4 regions of the Marinomonas sp. 5E14-1 genome follow, and region 4 is predicted to be linked to each of the others. Evidence: predicted binding sites of a transcription regulator. Region 4 holds the regulator's gene; each other region holds the start of a gene.

Region 1 (2,185 bases), on a different contig from region 4:
CCATGCAGAACCAAACATTTCGACCTTTACCTGGATCGGAAGGCGAAAGGTGCTCGCCTTTCAAAACACTGTCGATTTCTCTTAAACGAGGGCCATCATTCCAAAGTACCTTGTAGTTCTGTGGTAACACACTAAAGAATTCTAGAGCATGGCGGTATTGCTCTTCTGTTGCTCTGTCTAAGCCGATGATGATTTCAGAAAGGTAAGGAACCTGTTGCAAATGCTTAATGATATTCGGCATTGCATCTGTTTCTAGTTCAGAATACAGGCAAGGCAAAATAAGAGACATAGGACGTGTTTTTGCAAACTCGCACAGCTCTTTTTCCATTTCTTCTAACGGGCGGTTCGCCAAGTTATGGAGTGTCGTAATGATGCCGTTCTGATGAAAATCGCCCATGAAAATCTCCTAATAAAATACAAATAATAATTTTTGTTTGAGTAAATCTAAAAACCACAAAGCTAAATAATACCTTGTTTGCTTAATACTAAATCTATGGCTTGCGCCCAACCTTCTGGTCCATAACCATCGGTCAACCAAGCGTCGATACGATTAGGGACTTCTGGTGGCGCATGCACTGGCGAGCGTATAACAACCGGAATATCGGCTTCGCTTAACATGCCAATGTCATTTTCACCGTCGCCCAACGCCATAGTGGTAATTTCCTCGTCACTTTGGCTGGCGTACAAATCGGTTAGCCAAAGCATGGCATTGGCTTTATCGCAGTGTTTGCCCATTAAATGGGAGAAACGACCGCCTTTTTGAATTTGCACACCAAAAGGCGCTAGGTATTCTCTTAACTGGTTTAATGCCACATTTGAATCTGTCCAGACCATAGGTTCAGTGAACTCTCGTTGCATGGCTAATGTGGCGTTCTCTTCATTCAAGCCGGTTAATGTCATCAGCTCTTGGCAGGAAATATCGCTGAAACGCTTGAAAGTGTAGTTGTCTTTCTGGCTGTCTGTTAGCTCAATCAAAGTGCTGCGCTTGGGGCCAAAGGCTTTTACCCAATAGTCGCCACAATCTTCTAATTCTTCATCGATAAAGAGGGACAAATGCTTAGGAATATAAACAGCAGAACCGTTCTCTACGATGAAAGGATCTTGGTGATCCAACGCCTCTCGCAAAGAAAGTAATTCATGAAATGTCTTGCTGGTATTGATAACACAAGGAATAGAAAAGGTTTTTAACGACTGTAATGCCGTTTGTGCGGGAACAAAACTGTATGTGTGATGGTCAAGTAAAGTACCATCTAAATCCGAAAATACTAGAAGACTCGTCATGTAGATTCCATATTTAGGTGACCAAAAATAACTGGTCAGCGTTACTGTTAGGCTTGCAAAACTGGTGCCAGTGATTAAAACTGGCCGAATTTCTCCAACTAAGGTACTGGTTCAGGTTAACTGAACTTTTAAACAAATAAATGACAGCTTCACTACGGTTATATGTCTTAATTGCTCTCTCCTTATTAGCCTTTGCGGCCAACTCTATACTCTGTCGATTAGCGTTAGATGGCGGATTAATTGACCCAGCTAACTTCACCATGTGGCGCTTAGTCAGCGGTGCTATTACCTTGGCATTGCTTTGTGTTTTGCAAAGCATGAAGCAAAACAGCATCTCTCTAAAAAAGGTGTGGTTAGAGGGTAGTTGGTTATCTGCGTTTTCGCTGTTTATTTATGCGATTGGCTTCTCTTACGCTTACGTCACATTAGAGACAGGGATTGGTGCGCTGATACTTTTTGGTGCTGTTCAACTAACACTGATTCTGATGGCAGTTTGGGCAGGGCAGAAGCTTAAATCCCTTGAGTGGATCGGCTTAATTGTTGCCTTTGCGAGCTTTGTGTATTTGGTCTTTCCGACCTTGTCTTCGCCTTCATTGATTGGCTTTATCTTAATGACATTCGCAGGCATTGCTTGGGGACTTTACACTTGGCGTGGAAAGATTTCTTCACTGCCATTATTCGCGACTGCATCCAACTTCATACGCACTGTACCTATTCTAATTATTGCTTTGATATGTATTGGTTTTTTGGAAGGCTACAGCTTAACAACCGGCAGTTCAGAGGGGATAATATTCGCCATTGTTTCAGGGGCTTTAATGTCAGGTGTTGGTTATGCACTTTGGTACGCTGTATTGCCTTCGCTTAGTGCTTCTTTAGCAGCTGTTTTGCAATTGTTAGTGCCAAT
Region 2 (2,185 bases), on a different contig from region 4:
AAGCTGGTTTGCATCGCTTTTTTGATGGTACCTACCCCTAACGTGGCTGCTATAGGCATAGAAGCCAACATATGAGCGCCATCAAGTACATTAAACGCAACTTTGTCACGAATGCTAGCCCAAGATGCTTCTTTAGAAAGCTCTACATCTACACCCTCTGAAACGAAGAAGCCCTTTTCTTTTGCAATAACAAAAGGGGCACAATCTATTAATGGAATGAATCCAATACGAACGGTCCCGTTATGCAAAGGTGTCGTATTCTCTTGTTTTGGGCTCACTTTGCACCTCCCATGAGTTCCATTACCGATATAATGTTACGTGCGACCTCTGTCATACGTTGGCTGCGGTCCATGGCTAACTTTCTTAATGCTTTGTAGGCGGCCGGTTCATCACATTGTTGATGTTTCATAATTAAACCTTTCGCTTTATCAATAAGTTTTCTGTCTTCTAATTGGCTCTTGACTGTTTCCAGTTCCGACCTTAAGGCGTGAAATTCGCGAAACCTCGCAATAGCTACTTGTAACAGCGCTTTGACACTTCCGCTATTAACACCATCAACTACATATGCACTGACGCCAGCTCTAATGGCTGCTTCAACGTGTCGTGAGTCATCTTCTTCGGCAAACATTACAATTGGACGAGGGTTATCTTGGGTAAGGCGAGACATATTTTCTAATATATCTCGATCGGGAGATTCAATATCAATAATAACCATATCAGGCTGATATTGATTAACAGCTTCCGTTAGATTTTTGGCATTCTCAAGGCGCCTAATGACACGATAACCACTGTCTGTCATTGCTTGCTCAACAATGGCTGCTCGGGCAGGCTCATTATCAACAAGCATGATGGTTAACTCTTTCTCTGGGGGCGCAGACATAGTGCACTCTCTTAAAAAATATAAAAATATAAAAATATACTTTTATATACTGCAAGATATGCGCCATTTTAAAGCCTAAAAAGAAAAGGCAATTTTTCGTAAAATCCCTGTATTAACAAGGCCCTATAAAAAATAGAGAAAGAAAAAGAAACCTAAAGAAAAGGAGGAGAGCGATTTGGTGCACAAAGATCCAGTTAAAGCCCCGAAATGAGGCGCGTTGTTATTAATTTTGAGCTAGCAAAGCCAAAGCCAATCGGTCTTTTGTATTGGTTTTTTTGAAGATAGATGTCAAATGAGCTTTTACTGTACGTTCAGTAATCCCCATCTCATTTGCTATATCTCTGTTTGACAACCCTCGAGCAACCAATTGAGTCACATCTAATTCTCGATCGGATAGCCCTTCAAGCTCATTTTCAGACACAGCATTAGCAGCAGACTGTGAAATGAGTTGCTGAATGAAAGCCTTTCCACCCCAAATTTCCCCAGAATCAACAACAGACAATACCAACGACAATTGCTCTTTACCAATATAAGGATTGCACTGGCCACTCACACCAACAGAAAAAAGCCTTAGCGCTGCTGCTTGGCTCGATTGATTCGGAAAAACGATTATTTTTTGATATGGGAACTCTTCACGTAAAGCAACAACGTCCTCAACATGTTTCGCAAAACCATTATCCGCCAAGTAAATAAAGCAATAACGAAAGTCCGCAGATAGACCTTGTAATGATCGACGAACTTCTTCTCTACTCTCAACTCGAAATAAATCTACATTGACACTAACTATTTGATTCCAATGCGTCCATACAGCATCATCGGTATTCCAACATAATATTTTCAAAGCAGATCTCGTTATTTTGTCAGTTTCCACTGAAATGATTCTAACCAGTAGAAAACATTGCCATTGTTAACATTTGTTACAAGCCAAGAATTACAAATTTATTTTTGTAATTATCTCTCTCTAAGGGCGTTATTCTTTGCTTTCAAAATAGGCTTCAATAAATAATCAAGTAACGTTTTCTTACCTGTAATAATGTCTACAGTAGATTGCATACCTGGAATAATCGACAGTTTTGAATCGTCACTTCCTAAGTAATTTTTGTTTGTTCTCACGCGAACAAGATAAAAGCTGTTTCCCTCTTCGTCTAAAATTGTATCAGCACTGATATTTTCAACTACACCATTTAATCCACCAAAAATGGCAAAGTCATAAGCAGAAAGTTTAACAACAGCATTAAACCCAGGTTGGATAAAACCAATGTTTTCTGGTCTAACTTTCGCTTCAATCAATAGAGAATCTTCAAT
Region 3 (2,185 bases), on a different contig from region 4:
AATATACGTCTTCTTCTGGTTGCCAAATATCAACTCGACCACCAGAAAAACCAAAGGTTTTTAATCCCATTGACTCTAAGGCACAGTTGCCTGCAAGAATCATCAGATCGGCCCAAGAGATTTTACGTCCATATTTTTGCTTGATTGGCCAGACCAAACGACGTGCTTTGTCTAAGTTAACATTATCAGGCCAACTGTTTAATGGTGCAAAACGTTGAGTGCCTGACGCTGAGCCACCGCGCCCATCAGAGGTACGGTAAGTTCCTGCACTATGCCAGGCCATACGAATAAAAAATGGCCCATAGTGCCCGTAATCTGCCGGCCACCAGTCTTGTGAATCTTTCATTAACGCATATAAATCTTGACGTACAGCTTCAAGATCTAATGTTTTAAACTCTTCTGCATAATCAAAGTCTTCACCCATTGGGTTAGATTTTTGAGAGTGCTGGTGTAAAAGGTTTACATTCAATTGGTTTGGCCACCAATCTTTATTTGATGTACCGCGAGCGGCAGACTGAGGTGCTGGTGCAGTGGCACCATGATTAAATGGACACTTGCCTTCATTAGACATAAGGGACTCTCCTGCTTGCTTTAGTTATTTGTTTCATTTGACTGCATATAGTTATAACCTTTAGCAACCCATCTAACTAATAAATAAAAACTAACATTCCGATAGCCTGAATAACTCCTCACAGATTACGGCCATTCATTACTGCTTACTTAGTGCCACTTATTAGCGCACGCTATCAATACAAAATATCCCTATAGCGAATCATTAAAACTCCATTCTTGTATAAAGCGCCTAATCATTTCCAATATTGTTTCGTTATCTCGCCACAAAAGATTTTGCTCCCCTTATGTGACATAAAATTGGTTCATTAGTTGCTTACAAGTACGGGGAAGTACAAATCCGCATTTTACACACCTAACCTAAAGGCTATGTTGGCCTATTTATTATAGGAGATGAGCATGACGCAATCCGATTATCCATTAACTGAGGTACCGCAAAACAAACGCAGTGGTTTATTACCAATGGCGTTCATTTTGCTCGGCTTTACCTTTTTCACTGCCACCATGTGGGCGGGTGGAACATTAGGCACAGCTTTTTCTTTTTCTGAGTTACTCCTAGTAATTTTTGTTGGTAATTTATTACTAGGCACTTATGCTGCTGCTTTAGCTTTTATAGCTTATAAAAGTGGTTTGAACAGCGTTTTGATGGGACGTTTTTGCTTTGGTGAGATCGGCAGCAAGTTATCCGACTTTGTGCTTGGTTTCACTCAAATTGGTTGGTACGCATGGGGAACCGCAACACTTGCCATTGTCTTGGTCAAAATCACCAGCATTCCAGAAGCATGGCAAACACCTTTAATGATTTTATTCGGTATGGCTTTCTGTGTTACAGCGATGATCGGTATTAAAGGCATGGACATCCTATCTCGTATTGCTGTTCCACTGATGTTGATTTTTATTTTGATTAGCCTATACACAGGTCTAGTTGATATAGGCGGCATGTCTGCTTTATTAAGTATTGAGCCCATAGAAAGCTTAAGCTTCACGGCCGCTGTTACTATTGTGATTGGTACATTTATCAGTGGTGGTACACAAGCAACCAACTGGAGCCGTTTTGCCAGCAGCGGCAAAGTCGCTGTTTGGGCAACTCTAGCAGCGTTCTTCATCGGCAATGGCCTTATGGTTTTTACCGGCGCATTGGGCACACTCATCTATCAACAAGCAGACATTGTTGATGTTATGTTGGCACAAGGTTTCTTAGTGTTGGCGGTTCTAATGTTGTTTATGAATATTTGGACAACACAAGACAATACGATCTACAACTTCGCGGTAGCAGGTTGCAACCTAATTCGTACTGACAAACGAAGAACAGTCACTGTGATTGGTGCTGCCATTGGTACGATTATGGCTGTATTTGGTATGTATAATTTCTTAATTCCTTTCCTGATTTTATTAGGTACTTTTATTCCTCCAATCGGTGGCGTTATCATGGCGGACTTTTGGTTACGTCATAAAGGCCAGTACCCATTATTGAGCGAGTCAAAATTACCCAACTTTAATTGGCTGGGTCTTGGATCTTACGCAGTAGCTTCTTCAGCAGCTTACTTTTCGCCTGTTGTTCCTCCAATTGTGGGTGTGTTTGTTGCGATTATTGTCTACGGTGTTTTAACCTCTG
Region 4 (2,185 bases):
ATGAACAGGTGAAAAAAGTCTATTTAGGTGATGACTTCCGCCTGTAACCCCTTATCATTACTGCAGAAAGGGAGTAGTATGCATAACTCGTTCCAATTCACTCAAATAAAAAGAGTTGCTCCATGAAGCAGTCTTTACAGTTAAAACTCGGTCAACAGCTGACCATGACACCCCAGCTGCAGCAAGCGATACGTTTGCTGCAGCTTTCTACGCTGGATCTTAAACAAGAAATTCATGAATTTCTTGAATCCAACCCTCTTCTTGAACTTGACGACGACGAACAAGGACAAGTAGAAGCACCAGCTAGCATCGAATCCAAAAGCACAGCAGAAACACCTGATATCAATACAAGTGAAGAAGCTCGTGTTGAATCAGAATGGACAGAAAGCATTCCTGAAGAGCTCTCAATAGATAGTAACTGGGATGACACCTACCAAAGTTCTGCAGCGATCAGCGACAACAATAACTATGAAGGTGACAGCGACTTCGAAAGCCGTAATGCGCCTGCAGAAAGCATACAAGATCATTTAATCTGGCAATTAAATTTAACTCACATGTCTGATCGAGACATTGAGATTGCATACGCAATTATTGAATGCGTACAACCAGATGGTTACCTAAGTATTACACCAAACGATATCTGCGAGTCCCTTTCGACCGAACTAGAAGAACTTGAAATAGAAGAAGTTATGGCAGTCCAACATAGACTGCAGCGTTTTGACCCTATTGGTGTTTGCTCTACCGATCTACGAGATTGCCTATTAGTTCAGCTAGAAGCATTTCAAAACCACCCTTTATACAAAAGCACGCATAACCTGATTGACAATTATTTGCCGCTTCTTGGCAGTCGTGACTTTGCGCAATTAAGCAGAAAAACAAAGCTAAAAGACGAAGCTCTTAAAGAAGTAGTTTGCTTAATACAACAACTTAATCCTCGTCCCGGCTCTGTTATTGATGCAGATGATACGGACTATGTCATTCCTGATGTCTCTGTCAAAAAACGCAATGGCAGCTGGCAAGTAGAGCTAAACAATGACGCTTTACCGCCTGTCAAAATAAACGAAACCTATTCTGCTATGGCTAGCACAGCGTCAACGCCCGAAGACGCGAGCTATATCAAGACGTCATTACAAGAAGCCAAGTGGTTCATGAAAAGTTTACAAAGCCGAAATGAAACCCTATTAAAAGTTGCCAGCTGTATTGTAAGCCGTCAAATTGACTTCTTTGAATTAGGTGAAGAAGCCATGAAGCCCATGGTACTTCACGATGTAGCCGAAGAAGTCGGCATGCACGAATCAACAATATCTAGGGTGACGACTCAAAAATACATACACACACCAAAAGGTATTTTTGAACTTAAATATTTCTTCTCCAGCCATGTCAACACAGCATCTGGCGGAGAATGCTCTTCTACAGCAATACGAGCCATGATTAAAAAGCTAGTAACAGATGAGCCAGCTAAAAAACCTTTAAGCGACAATAAATTAGCGACTATTTTGGCTGACCAAGGCATACAAGTTGCCCGCCGTACTGTTGCAAAATACCGCGAGGCGATGAACATACCGCCATCCAATGAACGCAAGCGATTGATCTAAACGGACACTACTTTATCATGCCATTAAAATCATTATTGAAAGCGGAACTTGTCTTTGCAAAACAAGAGATTGTCAGCAAAAAACGCGTTCTTGAGAACTTAGCGGAAGTCGCATCTAACAAACTACATTGCGATAACGAAGCGGTTTATGACGCTTTATTAGGCCGAGAAAAACTTGGCAGTACTGGAATAGGAAATGGTATAGCCATTCCTCACTGTCGTTTGGAATCCGCCAATCATACGGCAATCGTTGTGATGTCATTACAAAAACCGATTGACTTTGATGCGATTGATAAAAGAGCTGTAGATTTGATCTTCGCCCTCATCGTTCCACCTCACGAGTGTGACTCTCATTTATCGACATTGGCGCAGATTGCAGAATTAGCACAATCGCCACAATCTTTAGATAAATTAAGAACCGCTCAAACAAACGAAGAGCTATTTAATATATTTGATTCGTTAATATAGGAAGCACGCATGCAAGAAAAGTCTATTACTATCATCAACAAACTTGGCTTGCATGCTAGAGCTGCAGGAAAACTTGTTGAAACAACTTCTCGCTTCTCCTGTGATATTACCATCGAAAAAGAA

What was found. The regulator sigma-54, encoded in region 4, starts transcription at its own class of promoters, with help from an activator protein. The targets are predictions, from matches to a motif close to TGGCACNNNNNTTGCTNT.
Region 1: a site for sigma-54 is predicted at 1,334-1,351, ahead of ABFY09_RS00335 (HAD-IIB family hydrolase). Genes of this name have one in related genera too.
Region 2: a site for sigma-54 is predicted at 929-946, ahead of ABFY09_RS08465 (ANTAR domain-containing protein). Genes of this name have one in related genera too.
Region 3: a site for sigma-54 is predicted at 872-889, ahead of codB (cytosine permease). Genes of this name have one in related genera too.

Annotation. Positions count from the first base shown of each region.
Region 1 is NZ_JBDXMW010000001.1:70,049-72,233, reverse strand. Features, by position in the region: gene ABFY09_RS00340 (glycosyl transferase) at 1-397, opposite strand, end outside; gene ABFY09_RS00335 (HAD-IIB family hydrolase) at 460-1,281, opposite strand; gene ABFY09_RS00330 (DMT family transporter) at 1,422-2,185, shown strand, end outside.
Region 2 is NZ_JBDXMW010000007.1:152,052-154,236, reverse strand. Features, by position in the region: gene ABFY09_RS08470 (ABC transporter substrate-binding protein) at 1-278, opposite strand, end outside; gene ABFY09_RS08465 (ANTAR domain-containing protein) at 275-880, opposite strand; gene ABFY09_RS08460 (response regulator transcription factor) at 1,104-1,721, opposite strand; gene ABFY09_RS08455 (HlyD family type I secretion periplasmic adaptor subunit) at 1,832-2,185, opposite strand, start outside.
Region 3 is NZ_JBDXMW010000003.1:31,185-33,369, forward strand. Features, by position in the region: gene katG (catalase/peroxidase HPI) at 1-571, opposite strand, end outside; gene codB (cytosine permease) at 970-2,185, shown strand, end outside.
Region 4 is NZ_JBDXMW010000004.1:41,003-43,187, reverse strand. Features, by position in the region: gene lptB (LPS export ABC transporter ATP-binding protein) at 1-47, shown strand, start outside; gene ABFY09_RS04500 (RNA polymerase factor sigma-54) at 123-1,595, shown strand; gene ptsN (PTS IIA-like nitrogen regulatory protein PtsN) at 1,613-2,062, shown strand; gene ABFY09_RS04490 (HPr family phosphocarrier protein) at 2,072-2,185, shown strand, end outside.